Regions from separate parts of the Paenibacillus sp. FSL E2-0178 genome, predicted to be linked through region 3. Evidence: riboswitches for the same ligand, from Rfam matches in the RefSeq annotation. Region 3 holds a riboswitch; each other region holds the start of a gene.

What was found. Region 3 has a riboswitch for cyclic di-AMP ahead of MHI42_RS20360 (G5 domain-containing protein). Riboswitches for the same ligand answer to the same signal wherever they lie in the genome.
Region 1: it holds a riboswitch for cyclic di-AMP, as region 3 does, so the genes downstream of both, MHI42_RS17665 (hypothetical protein) here and MHI42_RS20360 (G5 domain-containing protein) in region 3, are expected to answer to the same signal.
Region 2: it holds a riboswitch for cyclic di-AMP, as region 3 does, so the genes downstream of both, MHI42_RS00925 (APC family permease) here and MHI42_RS20360 (G5 domain-containing protein) in region 3, are expected to answer to the same signal.

Annotation. Positions count from the first base shown of each region.
Region 1 covers NZ_CP151953.1:4,073,680-4,079,355, reverse strand. Annotated here, with positions in the region: gene MHI42_RS17690 (hypothetical protein) at 24-605, shown strand; gene MHI42_RS17685 (class I SAM-dependent methyltransferase) at 716-1,372, opposite strand; gene MHI42_RS17680 (hypothetical protein) at 1,502-1,843, shown strand; gene MHI42_RS17675 (hypothetical protein) at 1,843-2,301, shown strand; gene MHI42_RS17670 (hypothetical protein) at 2,385-2,573, shown strand; gene MHI42_RS17665 (hypothetical protein) at 2,922-3,368, opposite strand; cyclic di-AMP (ydaO/yuaA leader) riboswitch at 3,542-3,711, opposite strand; gene MHI42_RS17660 (MerR family transcriptional regulator) at 4,303-4,704, shown strand; gene MHI42_RS17655 (oxidoreductase) at 4,701-5,676, shown strand, end outside.
Region 2 covers NZ_CP151953.1:185,581-191,256, forward strand. Annotated here, with positions in the region: gene MHI42_RS00910 (ATP-binding protein) at 1-1,589, shown strand, start outside; gene MHI42_RS00915 (DsbA family protein) at 1,683-2,438, shown strand; gene MHI42_RS00920 (disulfide oxidoreductase) at 2,435-2,869, shown strand; cyclic di-AMP (ydaO/yuaA leader) riboswitch at 3,096-3,255, shown strand; gene MHI42_RS00925 (APC family permease) at 3,384-5,201, shown strand; gene MHI42_RS00930 (iron-hydroxamate ABC transporter substrate-binding protein) at 5,400-5,676, shown strand, end outside.
Region 3 covers NZ_CP151953.1:4,697,737-4,703,412, forward strand. Annotated here, with positions in the region: gene yabG (sporulation peptidase YabG) at 1-210, opposite strand, end outside; gene rsmA (16S rRNA (adenine(1518)-N(6)/adenine(1519)-N(6))-dimethyltransferase RsmA) at 284-1,168, opposite strand; gene rnmV (ribonuclease M5) at 1,165-1,716, opposite strand; gene MHI42_RS20360 (G5 domain-containing protein) at 1,877-3,037, opposite strand; cyclic di-AMP (ydaO/yuaA leader) riboswitch at 3,326-3,555, opposite strand; gene MHI42_RS20365 (TatD family hydrolase) at 3,754-4,524, opposite strand; gene MHI42_RS20370 (HD domain-containing protein) at 4,578-5,676, opposite strand, start outside.

The DNA of each region.
Region 1 (5,676 bases), 620 kb from region 3:
ATGGGAAAATAAGGAGTGTAATTATGCGAAATAAGCTATTATTTGGATCCATCGTTCTTTCTTTAGCATTATTTACCGGTTGTAGCCAAGATAATTTGAACAATGAAAAACAAAATACCAATTCAGCTTCTGAAAATACTGTTACAAATAATGGAGAAAGCAATTCTATAAATAAAGAAGCTGTGAAAGAGGCAATCAAAGCCGCACAGGAATATAAAAATATAGAGTATACCGTCGAAAATTCTGAAGATGTTTTATCTGAAGATGCAGTTCAATCGCGAAATGAAGAGTTAAAACCATTTCTTACAGAAAGCTTTTATACAAATGCAGTTGATACCCGCTACACAACATTACCGTTAACCATTGCTGATAAACAAAAACTTTCTATTAAGCCTGAAAATCTTAAATTTAATCTTGTAGATGATAAAAATGATATTATTGAATTGAGATATATTGTGGACCTGGTACTAATTGATCAAGGGGACAAGGAGAGCAAGCGTGTTCCTTTAGAGGGTATTCTAACTTTAAAAAATGTAAATGATAATTGGCTTGTGCAGGGAGATAGATACGACTCAGCTGCTTTTAACAAACTCACTAAGGAGTAAACGTCATTATAGACAGTAAGTTTCTCTGATCACGTAGGGACTAACCACTATTTGTTAGAATAATTAGACACCTCTTAAAGTTTGAATTCTATTCTGATAGGATTTCGACCTTAGAGGTGTTTTTGTATTTGGTAGCTGAGGGGATCCTTTTTACATTTTACAAATAAGAAGTTTATGGAAGGCTTGTTTTTCATATTCTTACCGGGCTCATCTATTTCTGATATCTCGACCAGGCCATAGTTGGCAAAGTCTTGTTGAATGGAGTCAGCATCATAAAAAAACATTTTCACTCGGTCCATGATTTCGAAATAGTCTGTATCCAGTTGGACGCCCTTACCGTACATTGGTGCTTTTTTGGATACCGTTGTAAAGACCATATATCCACCCGGCTTCAGCTGATTATAACAATCCTGAATGAACTTCTCCCGCTCACGCTGATCCAATAAGTGAATCAGGGCATAGCAGAAAATACCGTCATAGAGTTTGTTGTCAAATGGCATATCGGTTACCGAGCCGTGAAAAACATTCATATCCAGCCCGCTCTGCCTCGCCAGATCAATCGCTGTTTGCGAAATTTCAATACCAGTAACATCTATTCCATTGTCCATAAAAACCTTTGCATTTCTGCCATATCCAATGCCGGGAACCAGGATGTCTTTAACATTCTTTTCAAGGAAAAAATCCTTGGTTAAGATGGCCGAGTCAGAATGTTCAAATCCCCACATCGTTTGTTTTTCTATGAAGCTTGCTTCCCAGAACTCAGTCATAGCCCGATCTCCTTTAATTACACTAAATAGTTATTACGGACATATTATATCTACGATAGAGCTGATTTGCAATGTTATTGTTAATCCTCGTATTTAAACAGATAGACTTTTGTGAAGCGGCCGGATATTATGTTAGATGGATTTAGAACGATTAAGCAGCAGAAGCTAAGTGATGATCCGGAGCTGAACAGTGTGGTAGTGAGCTACCTGGATGATTTCATCGCGAAAGTGCACATGTGGTGTTCCGGAGATACCTCAGAAAGTAAGACGATAGATGAAATGAAGGCTCTGTATGATGAAATCAGCAAGGAGACGGCAAATATAACAGATTACGAAATTAATGAAATGAATAAAATAGACGCTGATGAATATGAAGTGGTAGCGGACAGGTCCTGGGATAACGGGAGTGATGATACCGCTGTCTATTCAATAATTAAAATGGATGGGGTATGGAAGGTGGATGACCTGTAGTGATGAGGAGAAGTACGAAGACAAATAAGGCAATGCGTTATTTACTTAAAAATGTGCCACCTTCAGTCCATGTAGCCTCGGAGGGACCGAGTCCTAGTTTTACGGAATGGGATCATTGTATTTTGATAGATACCACTGAACTTGGAACTTTAAAAACAGTCAAAGAAACAACATACCCGGACAGAACTGGATTAGAAGCATCAATTAATCATTTACATGTAAGTGATATAGCAACTGGAATGCAAATAATAGATCGGTGGACAGGGAAGATGCAAGAGTACTACAGCGATAGGCAGTTTATTATCGTATTGAGCTCTCAGCTGGATGGAAAAGACGTGGTTGTAAGATTCTATCAGTATAGAAAAGATGACCCGGAATGGGTGGCGCTAGATAATCTTGAAGGCTATAAACAAGAAGCGATACTTGTTATCGGGCTTATAAATAATGCTGTTCTATAGAGTGAGTACCCCCCCCCCAACTGGTTAAAACCCAGCAGATAGTGTACCTTAGTAATATTAGTAATTAGGAGTGGTGATTTTTTGTGAAAAAAAGTAGACAAACCCCCGTGCTGGTCGTGGTCTCCATCCTGCTGATCATTATCAGCAGCCTGATCCCGTCGGACAAATCAACCTGGCTGGGAGCACTGCAGACCATCTTGCTGGGCGTCGGGCTGCTCGGATGCTGCATGGCTTTTTGGCGGTTCGCCAAGGGCGGCAAGGGCAAGCGCTGATTTCTGGCACTGGAACGGATAGCATAGCATAGCAAATGGAGAGTCGTGGCGGATGCTGCGGCTTTTATTAATATGTACGGCGTCAGCGGATTTACTCCATGCAGCGCTTGCTACGCGGAATGAGAGGACCTTATTTTGTGAAAAAGCCTGCTTTTTTACCCGTTGCGGACTCAGGAGCGCTTATATTGTTCGAGGGAGCTCAAAATGAGGCGAAACTGGTTAGTTAAGGTCCTCTGAGTCCGCATGGATCGCTGAATGGCCTGATTGGGCGAAATAACGGATCTACAGTCCGCATGGATCGCAGTGGCATGATTAAAGCTATTGTTGCAGGCCCAGCCATCTTCCCTATTATCCCGCCGACGGGCGCGGGACAGCTGGCCGCGCAGCAGCCATCTGTTCGCGAATCCCTCTGAGCTGCGCTTTCAGCTCAGGGACGCTTCGCTGCAGGATGAGGCTGATCTCGGGCAGAGGCAGCTGGATGCCGTACCATAAGGCGCTGGCGATCTGATCCTCCCAGGTGAGCAGGGCAGAAGAGCAGCGGCCGCGGTCTTGAGCAACCAGCGAGCATTGCCGGATGCATTCCCTGTAGGCGGTAAGGGAGTAAGCATCTGCTTGGATGCTGCCCTTGAGCCAAGGCTCATAGAGTGCCGCGAATGTGGCAACTGCGGCTTGATCGGCGCGGGCGCCCTTCTCCAGCAGGAGACAGCTTAGCGCATAGATGGTTCCGCTATATTGCTCAATATAGCTGGTGAATCCGGCAGCGGGAGCTGCGTTGGACGATAATGGGTCTGGCATGTGGACACGTTCCTTCCTGAATGTGGGCGATTTATAGTTTGGATATGTAGTTGATAGGTTTGCCGAAATGCTGATCCTCCGGAATAAGTGCGCAAAAAACCGCAGACAGAGGAGGACCTCTGCTGCGGTTTTGTTGCAGGCGTAAGAAGCCTGGGGCAAAATCGTGGCGGATCAAGATCTCTCTCTTTACGCTTACGGGGTTAGCTGTCGGATTCGGACGGTGAGAGTCGCCCTACCTTTTGAGACTGCGTAATTGAAGTCTCCTTCGGATTCACCCCAAGTAGGCCTGCGGCCTGATGGTTCCCCCGTTTTCCGCTTGGCGGAAATTCAGCGTGCATTCACATTTTCACTGGTAACTTTCAACACGAATCATACCCTTTCAGGGTTGTCTTTGTAAAAATGGAAAAGAGTGCTTCTGCGCCGGATTTGCAATAAATTGCTGCTTTGCGAGGAATATTGGAGACTAAAACCATATATGTGGCCGATTATCATCCGTTTATCTCGCTCAATCGCCGTTTTTTATTTTTGGGAGGCAGCGGCAGGAGAACTCCGGAAATATTAATGCGTTAGACGGAAACGGCGTCGATATCGAATTTTTGTGAAATGGGCGTATTAGTGAGATATCGGGAGATAATGAGAGATTGAAGATAAAGTAAGCGTTACCCGTCAGGCAAATAGATGCGTGATTGTGTTATTAGAGTAATTACGGCGGTTTACAAATTGTACCTGAATTAGAGCCCGATTCTACGAAAAGGGTATCCTTTCTAGCCGCACAAACCATACATCCGGGAGGGCCTAATTCCCGCTTCCCGAATGCTTGACTTGGACCATACTCCAGGGATTATCATTTGATTCTGTAAGGGCAGACTGTCAGTAAATTACCAAGACTGAAAGCCAAACTAAGAAGCTAGATTAAGAAGGAGGCCAGCAGCAAATGGAGCCTGTTTTTACGATTGCCGAGGTAGCAGAGCGGACAGGACTCAGCCAGGATACCATCCGCTATTATGAGAAAATCAAGCTCCTGCCCCCGGCAAGCCGCAAGGAGAACGGCCAGCGGGCATACAGCAGGCGTGAGCTGGACCGGGTGCATTTCGTTGCTATTCTCAAAAGAACCCATATGCCGCTGCGCATCATTCAAGAATACATCCGGGCGTCAGCGGAAGAGGACTACGATGAATGCTACAGTGTGCTGGACGGGCATAAAACGTTGATTGAAGAGCAGCTCACGGAACTTACGGCGGCCCTGGAGCTTATGAAATACAAGCTGAAGAACTTCCGGGAGCTTAAGGACGGCAGGTTCATCGCGGAAATGGAACAGAGGAGGAACGAGGAATGAATACTGGGTTGAATCAGGAGACGAACAAAGAGTTGAATCACGCGAAAGTTAAGCAGCACCCGATTCCTTCGGGGTTTGGGCCGGACACTACGGCGGAGCAAGTAATCCAAGGCCATAATCTGAGCGGCAAAACAGCCATCGTGACCGGCGGCTACTCCGGCCTGGGTCTGGAGACCACACGTGTCCTGGCTGCGGCCGGAGCTACATTGATAGTTCCCGTACGGACACCGGAAAAGGCCCGGCTCGCCCTTGCCGGCATCCCCGGAGTCCAGCTGGAGTCACTGGATTTGCTGGAGCCGGTATCCATCGATGCCTTCGCGCAGCGGTTCCTGGACTCCGGCCGGCCGCTGGATATCCTCATTCACAGCGCAGGCATTATGGCTTCGCCGCTGGCCCGGGATGCTCGCGGATACGAAGTGCAGTTCGCCACCAACCATCTGGGGCATTTCCAGCTGGCAGCCCGGCTCTGGCCTGCGCTGGTGAAGTCCGGAGGCGCACGGGTAGTCTCCGTATCCTCACGCGGCCACCGCATTGCCGGTGTTGATTTCGCAGACGTGAACTTTGAGCGGCGGGCCTATGAGAAATGGACAGCCTACGGCCAGTCGAAGACCGCCAATGTGCTGTTCGCCCTTGAACTGGACAAACGCGGGCAAGTACATGGTGTCCGGGCATTCTCCGTGCATCCCGGCAGCATCCTGACCGATCTGGCCCGGCATCTGTCGGATGACGAGCTGCGCGGCATGGGGGCGCTGGATGAGGCGGGCAACCGTATCCCGGCCGGGCGTATGAATCATATGAAGACGGTCCAGCAGGGAGCCGCGACCAGTGTCTGGTGCGCGGTGAGTCCGCTGCTCGACGGCACGGGCGGCGTGTATTGCGAGGATGCCGACATCGCTCCTGTTGCGGAGTCCGGGGATTCGCACCAGCCTGGGGTGCAGGACTGGGCGATCGATTCGGGCAACGCCCTGATGC
Region 2 (5,676 bases), 3.8 Mb from region 3:
GCGGCATGCTGTTCAGCAGCGGAATCCTGATCATGCATTTCAGCGGCATTCTGGCGATGAAGCTCTCAGCAACGTATGAACAAGGGTTCTTTTCCATTATCCTGTCCATCCTGTTCGCCCTGGTTGTCCCTGTTATTACCGCATCCTACGACCCGAAATGGCTGGAGAATGCCTACAACATGTTCAGTGTCAAAAAACTGCTGCTCGTGTTAACTCTGACCGGAGCGTTCACAGGTATACATTATTCTGCAATGGCCGGCGCTTCCTTCACAGTAGTAGACTCATTCTTGTATACAGGGCGCGCTCCGCTCTTGGATGATTCACTGCTGGGCATCATTCTGGGAGGTTCCTTCTTGTTCATTGTGACGATTGTGCTTGGCCTGCTCTATAGGGACCGGCAGCATGTGCTCCGCTTTGCAGCGTTTAATGAGCAGCGTTATATGGCCTTGTTCGAGCATAACCCGGATATGGTGCTGTGTATTGATCCGGCCCTTAAGAAGATCATCAGTGCCAATCCTGCCCTGCGGTATACCACCGGATATGGAAGAGAAGAACTGGGGGAATTCAAGAACATCCTGTACAGTGAAAGGGATGAAGCCGCGGTCAAGGAAGCTGTGCGCAATGCCTCCCAAGGGAAGTCCTCCAAGCTGGAGCTGAAGGTTATCACCAGGGACGGCCAGCAGATGATCTGCAGCGTAACGGTATTTCCATTGCTTCATAATAAGGAACAGCTGGTCTATATCGTTGCCGAGGATGTCACTGCCCTGATGCAGTACCAGCATGAACTGATTCAGGCCCGGGATGCGGCAGAGAGTGCTGCCAGGATGAAAAGCGAGTTTCTGGCGACGATGAGCCATGAAATCCGCACGCCGCTGAACGGAATTATCGGCATCAATCAGCTGCTGGCCGAAGAAATCAGCAAACCCGAGCATCTGGAGCTGCTGAAGCTGCAGAGTACCAGCAGCCAGGCATTGCTTCATGTAATGAGTGATGTTCTCGATATATCCCGCCTGGAAGCAGATGGTCTCGTGTTGAACCAGGAGCCGTTTCAGCTGACTGTGCTGCTGCAGGAGTGTATGGAGCTGTTCGAAGTGATCACAAGAGACAAGCAATTGTCGTTTGTGCTGTCGGTAGAAGAGGGGCTTCCCGGCAAGTTCGTGGGAGACATTGCGCGGATCCGTCAGATCCTGGTTAATTTAATCGGCAATGCGGTGAAATTCACTCCTTCGGGAGCGGTTACAGTTACTGTTGAATCCTGCGGCCTGATGGGAGCCTCTCAGACGCTGCAATTCAAAGTGCAGGATACGGGTATTGGCATTCCGCCGGATAAGCTGCAGCTGCTGTTCCAATCCTTTTCCCAGGTGGATGCTTCCCACACGCGTAAATATCCCGGTACTGGTCTGGGTTTGGCCATTTGCAAGAAGCTGGTGGAGCTTATGCAGGGAGAAATATGGGCGGAACCGGCGCCGGGCGGCGGGACCCAGTTCTTTTTCAGAATTGTGCTACAGTCGCTGGATTCATCGCCGGAGCTGATTTACAACCAAGAAAATGAAGACAGCGGAGTGCCTCCGGCAACAAAAGCTGTATAATGTAGGGTTTGCCAAGGAGAGAACTTTAATTATATAATTTTAAAGTAACTTATCTTTTATCACGACAGTCCTATGGACAGAAAGGAACTCTCTTTGAGCAAATCAAAAAAGAACAATGTCGCGCTTCCCCAGATGAGCAAGCAGGAGAAACGCCGGGCAGAGCAGGAGCAGCAGAAGCAGAAAACGAGAATTCTGATCGTGAGTACAGTGGCTTTAGTTGTTATTATTTTTGTAGGATTATTCATGCTGGCCTCGAAGGACGACTCAACTACAGGATCTGCTGCGGCTCCCGTTGACTTCAACTACAGTGAAATGGCACGGCTGGGCAAAGAAGATGCACCCGTCAAAATCGTTGAATTCGGCGATTACAAATGTCCGGCTTGCGCCCAGTTCACCGGAGTGATTAAACCGCAAATCGTTCAGGAGTATGTTAATCAGGATAAAGCAGCCTTTTACTTCGTCAACCTGGCCTTTATCGGTACGGATTCGAGAACAGCCTCACTTGCGGCACTCTCCGTGTACCATCAGAATCAAGAGGCCTTCTGGAAATTCTTCGATGCTATCTATGCTAACCAGGGTGAAGAAAAGGTAGAGTGGGCAACCCCGGACTTCCTGGTAAGTCTGGCACAGCAATTAGAACTGCCCATTGACTTCGATTTGCTGCGTAAGGATATTGAAGACAAGACCTACGAAAGCGAACTGGAGAGAGATATCCAGCTTGGCACAGACACAGGCGTAACCAACACGCCATCACTGTATGTCAATGGAGTCAAGGTGAATGAACCTTTTAATATGGAGGAAATTGATGCTCAAATCCAGGTAGCTGCGGAAGCTGTGGCTGCACAATGAATAAATTCTCTGCATTCTGCCGCCGGAATTGTCTCTACTTGGCCTGGTTCGTCTCGGTTGTTGCTGTAGCAGGCAGTCTGTATCTCAGTGAAGTGCTGAAATATGAGCCCTGCAAGCTATGCTGGTTTCAGCGGATATTTATGTACCCGCAGCTGATTTTGCTCGGAATCGCCACTTACCGGGGGGATAAGCGCATTATCCCTTATGTTCTTCCCTTAAGTTTGATTGGCGGAAGCATTTCGATCTATCATTACGCGGAGCAGAAAATTCCGGCACTCAGCAAGGTGCTTCCATGTACAATTGGTGTGCCGTGTAACACGGATTATCTGAATTATTTCGGATTCATCACCATCCCGCTGCTGGCACTCATTGCGTTCGCATTAATCACAATTCTGCTATGGACAGGGCGTAAAGAGGATGCAGGTGAGTAAGAAGCCGTCAGGCAGAATGAAGAGTAACTATTTCCCTTAAATTGAGTGTAAATTATTAAGCAGAAATGCTGTAAAATCACGCGATAAAGGGATAATGAAAGAGAATGAAAGAGCAAGACATACCGGATCATGGATTTGGTTGTTTTGGTTGTTTTTCATTCTTTTTTCATTTGTTTCAACGCTTTACGGAAGAGGCATTGTAGATTATTATTAGTCCTTGTGAGAAGTTGAATATGCGCTGAATTTTCCGGAAGGAAAAACGGGGGAACCAAACTTGGCCGAGTGCCAACGGGGTGAATCGGAAGCGGGTCAGCAGACTCGAAAACCGTAGGGCTACCACAGCCCGAATCCGCCAGCTAACCTCGTAAGCAATAGTGGGATAATGACCATGCACTCAAGGCATGCGGATCATTTCCGTATGCTTATTTTTGTGCCTGCATTTATGAAATCCACTTATGAAAACAGCGCGCGGTACTGCCGTTTCAACTTAACAAAGAGAGGAACTGTTACTACAATGGTAAGCAAGGTAAAACGACTATTGATCGGGCGTCCGATGAAGTCGAACGAACTCGATCATGAAAAGTTATCCAAGGTGAAAGCACTGGCTGTCCTGTCTTCTGATGCGCTCTCGTCTGTAGCCTACGGAACAGAACAAATCCTAATCGTACTTGTGGCCGCAGGTTTCACAGCTATCTGGTACTCATTGCCAATTGCATTAGCCGTATTGGGCCTGCTGGCCATCTTAATCCTGTCTTATCGGCAGACCATTTTTGCTTATCCGCAGGGCGGGGGCGCCTACATTGTTGCCAAAACCAATCTAGGGGTTCATACCGGATTGCTTGCCGGTGGCTCTTTGCTGGTCGATTATATTCTAACGGTGGCGGTAAGCGCCTCGGCGGGAACGGATGCGATCACTTCAGCGTTCCCGGGTCTTCATAATCATAGTGTACTCATAGCGGTTACTGTCATTCTGCTCTTAACGATTGTCAATCTGCGGGGTGTTACTGAATCAGCTTCCTTCATAGCCATTCCGGTATATCTGTTCGTCGTCTCCATCTTTGTACTGATTATCGCCGGAGTCTTCAAGTATGCAACCGGCGGTGCTCATGCCCAGGTTCCTGAGATCGGCTCAGCGGTATCGAACGTAAGTATGTTCCTTCTGCTTAAGGCCTTCAGCTCCGGCTGTTCGGCACTGACCGGGGTAGAAGCGGTCTCCAATGCGATCCCTAACTTCAAAGCACCGGCTGAGAAAAATGCGGCTAAAACGCTGATGCTGATGGGTCTGATTCTCGGGGCTATGTTCACGGGGATTACGCTTCTGGCTTATTGGTACGGCATCATGCCGGATGAGAAAGCGACGGTTGTGTCGCAGATTACCGAGTCTACCTTTGGCCGCGGCGGTTTGTACTTCTTCATCCAAGGTATCACTGCAGTAATCTTGTTCCTGGCGGCGAATACAGCGTATTCGGCCTTCCCGCTGCTGGCTTTCATGTTCGCCAAGGACAAATATTTACCCCATGCCTTCATGGTGCGCGGAGACCGGCTGGGATTCTCCAACGGCATTATTTTCCTCGGCGTAATGTCGGCTGTGCTTGTAGCTGCTTTTCACGGAAATACCGAAGGGTTGATTCCATTATACGCCGTTGGGGTATTCATTCCGTTTACCCTTTCACAGCTTGGCATGATGGTCCAGTGGTACAGAACTAAGCCTAAGGGCTGGCAGAGCAAATTCGCTGTGAATACAGTAGGCATGCTCACAACCTTAACCATAACACTCATCTTCATTATTACTAAATTCTCGAGTGTATGGATGGCCTTCATCTTCCTGCCGCTTGTAATCATCGTGTTCCACCGGATTCACCGCCATTATATGAATATTGCCGATCAGCTGCGCATTTGTCCGGCGACGGATAAACCTTGTATTAAAGGAAGTACAGTAGTGGTTCCCGTTGCCGGTGTTACCCGTGCGGTGCTGCATTCGATCAGCTATGCGAAGTCATTGACTGAGAATGTAGTGGCTGTATATGTCGGATTCGATGAAGAAGAGATTCACAAAATGGAACAGAAGTGGGAAGAGTGGAACCCTGGGGTGCGCCTGATTGTACTCCGCTCGCGTTACCGCAGCATCATCCGCCCGCTGGTGAAATTCATCGATACGGTGGAGTGGAAAACCGCTTCTACAGACCATATTACTGTACTCATTCCGCAATTTGTTACGAAGCATTGGTGGCAGGCGATTCTGCATAATCAGACCAGCTTGTTCATCCGTTCTTATCTGATGAATCAGAAGGATATCGTTATAGCAACTGTACCGTATCATTTGCACAAATAGACATACCCTTTATATGTAAAACGGCTGTTTCCGCAGGTTGCGGGAACAGCCGTTTTTTGTTAAGCGCAGGGTGAGTGTACATGGAACCAGATAATTTAGTTGACAGAGAGAATGAGAATCAATATCATCAGTTTATGTGAGGCGAAGGCCGCAATCACCTTTGACCAATAATGAATGTATATACAGGAGGGGTAATTAATGTTTTCGTTCAACCTGCAAAGATCAACAAGCATGAAGCTGGCTATGGCCGGACTCATGACCACGACGTTGTTATTATCCGCATGCGGAAATAACAATGCAGCCAATAACGGGGCTGCGGCAACTACGGCACCTGCAGCAACTGCAGAAGCCACTACTGCACCGGCAGAAACAACAGCTCCAGCGGTAGAGCAAACAGTAACGGATGCCATGGGACATAAAGTCACTGTCCCTGCGAACCCGCAGCGTGTGCTTGCTTCTTATCTGGAAGACTATC
Region 3 (5,676 bases):
GCTCAGGGATTCTATGGCTTTGATCTGCGCCTGCTGCCCCCGCTCTGTAACCCGGGTAGGAGGCACCTGCACCAGATCATCCAGCGGAGAGTCCGCCAGCAACCGGAATTCCGTCCCCTTGATGACGGCTTTATTCTGCACTATATTCTCTACCCGGAAAGTCACATCGCCGCCATAAGATTTACGTATGACCAAGTCTCCTAAATTCATTACAACACCACCTCTACCCCATGTTATGGGCAAAGGTCCCGGTTGGTTCATCACCCGGAGTGTTTTCTGCTGATTATACGATTCCTGCGGTCAGCAGGACAGCGCTTAGCCGCGCATATTCCTCCAGGCTCAGTGTCTCTCCGCGGCGGGACGGCTCTATCCCTGCTTCAGCCAGCAGTGCCTCCAGACGCTCACGCCCCTCTTCAGCGAAGTAGCGGGCCTTCAGGTTATTGGCGATCGTCTTGCGCCGCTGGGTGAAGGATGCCTGAACAACATCGAAGAAATGCTTCTCATCGGCAACTTCAACCGGAGGGCGCTCTCTGACCTTCAGACGGATGACGGCTGACTCTACATTCGGCTGCGGAATGAACACTGTCCGGGGTACCATGCAGACCAGTTCGGGCTCGCTGTAATACTGGACGGCAATACTAAGGCTTCCGTACTCTTTGCCTCCAGGAGAAGCAGCCATACGTTCGGCAACTTCCTTCTGGATCATAACGACAATGTTATCAAGCGGCAGCTTCTCTTCCAGCAGCTTCATGAGAATCGGGGTCGTCACATAATACGGGAGGTTAGCCACTACGCTGACCCTGTCCACACCGGCAAAATCTTCGGCAAACAGCTCCTGCATGTTGACCTTCAGTACATCATCATTGCGGATCTTTACATGGGGATAGGGTGACAGGACATCCCTGAGGATCGGAATCAGTCTGCGGTCAATCTCCACCGCTGTGACCGCTCCTGCTGTCATCGCCAGCCTTTCCGTCAGGGCTCCGATACCCGGGCCAATCTCCAGTGCGCCTGCTGCAGAATCCAGGCCTGCGGCATCGACAATTTTGTCCAGAATATTCTGGTCGATCAAAAAGTTCTGGCCCAGGCTTTTTTTGAACGAAAACCCGTACCGCTGTATGATTGCTTTGGTTCTAGTTGGGGATGAGATATTCAGAGTGTCGCTCATGAAGTAATGCCTCCCTGATCAATTTGGGCGAGAGCGCGCGCGAACTCTTCGCGTGTAATACCGAACATCGCCAGACGCTTGTACAGCTGCTTGCCGTTGCAATAACCGATACCCAGCAGATTGCCAAGCTGCATTCTTCTCTCTGCTGCCTGTGCGTGTACCATCATACCTGCGGCCATAAGATCCTCCAGCCCGATTACAGCCGGTGCCCCTTCAAAAGAAGTATGGACATGCTCCAGCGCATGGCGGATGGCCTCAGGCGAGGCATTCTCCACACCTATATCCCCTTTGCGGGTAGCATCCTTCTCCGGAATGAATGCGTGCTTGCATCCGGGTACCTTGGAGGAGACAATTTTGCGAATCCGCTCTCCGGCATGATCGGGATCCGTGAGGATAATAACCCCTCTGCGTTCCATGGCTAATGTAATCTTTGCAATGACCTTACGGTCCACTGCGGAACCGCCTGTTTCAATCGTATCCGCTTCTACCGCCCGCTTAACGGCCACGGTATCGCTTTTACCTTCGACGACAATTAATTCTTTAATCATAAATAATTTACTCCCTTATTCTAAAACGCAAAAAGAAGAGGATTCGCTCCCCTTCTTTTTGGCTAAAGAATGTATAAGTGATGAGCGGCAGCTCTCTAAATTCCGTAAGTGCTACCCCCACTATATCTTATAAACCGCTAATTTGCAAAAGACTTGCCGCTTAATTAAGCTCCGGCTTCACAGGTCCAATCACATAGATGGTCCGCGACTTCCGGCCGAAATTACGGGCATGGCTAAGTGAATCGTAGTATACATCCACCTTGTTGCCTTTAATGGCACCGCCGGTATCCTCTGCTCGGCGAAACCCTAATCCCTCAATGTACACCCACCAGCCAATTGGTATTACATTCGGATCCACTGCAATAGTGCGGCCTTCCGTTACGCGTGTGCCGGAGGCGGTACGTGTTCCAATTCCCGGTTCTTCCGAGGAATAAGCCGTCATAGATACGTTTTTGATCATTTTTTTGTATTCAAAATCTACGCCTGCCTTGCTCGTGACGTTGTTGCTCTTCGCACTGACTTTGGATGATTTGGAGGTTGTTGTTGCTTTGGATGTAGTTGCAGCAGCTACAACAGGCTTCGGAACCGCTTTGGTACCGACAGCAATAACCTTATCTTTGGTTACCGTCTGAACTTCCTTGCCGACCATATTCATGGAGACTAGCTCCCCATCCTGATATACCTTCTCGATATGCTGGATGATCGCGCCCGGCTTGCCTGCCTGTGCAACTCTTACGTCTCCCTTATACAGAGAGGGGTCTGCGGTTTTGATGACCTTAAAAGGCAAGTTTACTGTCCGCTGTACGGTCTGCTTGGTAATACGGACAATCTTGACTTCCATGTCTGGTGTGACTGCGGTATCAAGCGAAGGGAAAATCTTGTCATTGCCCTCCAGGCTGTAACCCAGCTTGGTAATGGCATCTCCGAGCGAATCCTCGGTGGTGTATATGGTCTTGGTTGCACCGTCTGCAGTAAGCATAAGCTTCTGCGCACGGGTGATTACGACACGGTCGCCGTCTTGTATTTCATCACTAAGGCCAATAGATAGCTCATCATACGGCTGCAGCGAAATTTGTTCCTTTGCCAGCACATCACTGAGCAGCGCTTCCCGCGTCTCCAGTGTCTGTACCTGTCCGTCTATAACTAAAATAATTTCTTTATTACTCTGACCGTGTACGTACAGCAGAATTAACAGTGCGATAACAATCGATATCACACCTGCAAGTGAAAGTACGCGAGGATTCACTTGCTTCAACCGTAATGCGAAAGACCTGCTGGATGATTGCGAATCATGGGATACCTCTGGTTGGAATACGCCCACTCTCTCCATCCTCCTTACATAGCCCCGTCGTCCAAGTTATATCAAGGTGACTGCATCATTTCTGACGAAACTAGGTTTGAGATTGCAACAGGATACGCCCGCATTGCTCCAGCGTTTCCTGCTCATGGATCGCCTGCTCGGCATAGCTACTCCGGATATCTGTTATATAACAGTATGCCGGGAACATCCGCATTATTCAAAACAAAAAAAAGCCCAAAAAAGAGTTCACAGAGGACTCTTTCGTGGCTTCTCCGGTGTCGAATACGCGGGAATGTTTATGCACGAGGTTTCCTCTCTTACTTGCGCTTACGGGGTTAGCTGTCGGGTTCGGGCATAAGAGAGACGCCCTATCTCAGGTCACCCGCTCACGGCGGTTGCCCTCAAATTCACCCCAAAGACCACGTGAAGAAATCAAATAAATTCTGCGGCAATTCTGTGTTGTACTCTATGTACGGGCATGCGGCAGGGCATTTATTGGTTCCCCCGTTCTCCATACGGAGACTCAGCGAGACGATCCATGAAATAGTGACTGTCACAGTAACAACAGCTCACTGCACTGAAAAGATGATATCCTGTTTTGATGCATGTTGTAAAGGACGATTCAACCACGTTTACGTAAAAAAATGATTAAAATATTGTAATATTCAGCCGTTTTTAGACTATAAAAGTTTAATATATCGGCTATACTTCATTTTTCACCGCTTTTTCTCCCGTTTTCAGACAATCCCAAATCGTTCCAGTGCGTTCGCATACGTAATTTCAGCCAATTCCTGTAAATCAATCCCTTTTATTGCCGCAGCTGCCTCCGCTACCAGTCTTACATGTGCGGTCTCATTCCGCTTGCCGCGGAAGGGGTGCGGAGTCAAATATGGGGAGTCCGTTTCGATCAGCAGCCGGTCCAGCGGAGTCTGGGCGAGCACCTCTTTGGGCACCCTTGCATTCTTAAACGTAATCGGTCCGCCGAAGGACAAATGGAAGCCGAGATCCAGACACATTTTGGCGCTTTCCCAGCTGCCGGAGAACGAATGCATCACCCCTCCAACCTCACCCGCTTTTTCCTCCCGCAGAATCCGGATTACATCCTCGTGGGCATCGCGGTTATGGATACAGATTGGCATCTTCAGTTCACGTGCCAGGCCAATTTGCTTGCGGAATACCTCATGCTGCACATCCTTAGGAGAGGTGTCCCAATAATAGTCAAGTCCGATCTCACCGATGGCCACTACCTTGGGATGACTGCAAAGCGAAGCAATCCATTCGAGGTCGCCCTCCTTCATACTGAATGCATCCTGGGGATGCCAGCCCACCGCTGCATAAATATAATCATATTTCTCTGCGAGCTCCATCGTTGTCGGAATCGTCTCCCGGTTGAAGCCGATATTGATCATTTTACTGACTCCGGACTCCAGTGCCCGGGCGATTACCTCCTCGCGGTCCTCGTCGAATTGCGGAGCATCCAAATGGGTATGTGTGTCGAATAACTGCATTATATTTCATCCTTTCCGCCTTGATTTCTATGATGAATTACAAGTATTTTAGGTTATTTTGCAAAAATATCTGCGATGGAGGGCGGCAGCTGTGGAAGGGCTTTCTGCAGCCTGTCCTGCGGGAAATAGAGATGGTATCTGCCTCGGTGAATCCCGCTGATTGAGCGTACAATATCCGATACCTCAGAGATCTCCCGCAGCTTATCATGACGGTCCAGAAGCAGAATCTGTTTGCTGTCAAAAGCGTCCCCCGGACGGAATACATCATAAGGAAGATCTGTCGGAAAATCGATTTCCAGATCATAATCAGCACGCAGTCCGGCACCGGCAAAGCTGCGGCGGATTTCGTCAATTGTCTCTGTATCCAGATGCTCCATCTCCACATATTTATACAGTTTACGATGAATAAATCGGCTGCACAAGTCGCTTAAAATTTCATCACTCTCCAGCGTCCACTGCATGAAGGCTGTCTGCATCAATGCCTCATCCAGCAGCAGGTACTGCTCCACCGTTACATCCCCGCGGAACAAATCACTTAGCGGCTCAATCATGAACCGGAAAGCATAATCCTCCTGTACCAGCTCCTTGGCTCTGCGGAGAATCTGGCGCAGAATAATTTCCGAGCTGCGTGTTACCGGATGGAAATAGACCTGCCAGTACATCTGATAACGTGACATCAGGTAATCCTCAATCGCATGCATCCCGGATTCTTTAACAACTACCCGGCCGTCATAGGGACGCAGCATCCGCAGAATCCGGTCAATGTCAATGGTTCCGTAATTCACCCCTGTATAATAGGCATCACGCAAAAGATAATCCATCCGGTCCGCATCCAGCGGCCCCGACACCAAATTGACAACAATTTCATGCTCATACGTTTTGGAGATCACAGAGGCTACTTTTTTAGGAAAGTCCTCAGCTACATCACGCAGAATAGCGGTGATTTCCGTATCCTCCAGAATGATCCGGCAGGTCCAGTCCTCATGGTCCATTTCAAAAGCTTCTTCTATAGAATGGGAAAACGGGCCATGTCCCAAATCATGCAGCAGCGCCGCACACAGGGTAAGCAAACTCTCCTCAGGCATCCAATCCTTATATCCGCTCCGTTCAAACTGCGATATAATCCGCCGGGTAATTTCATAAACACCAAGC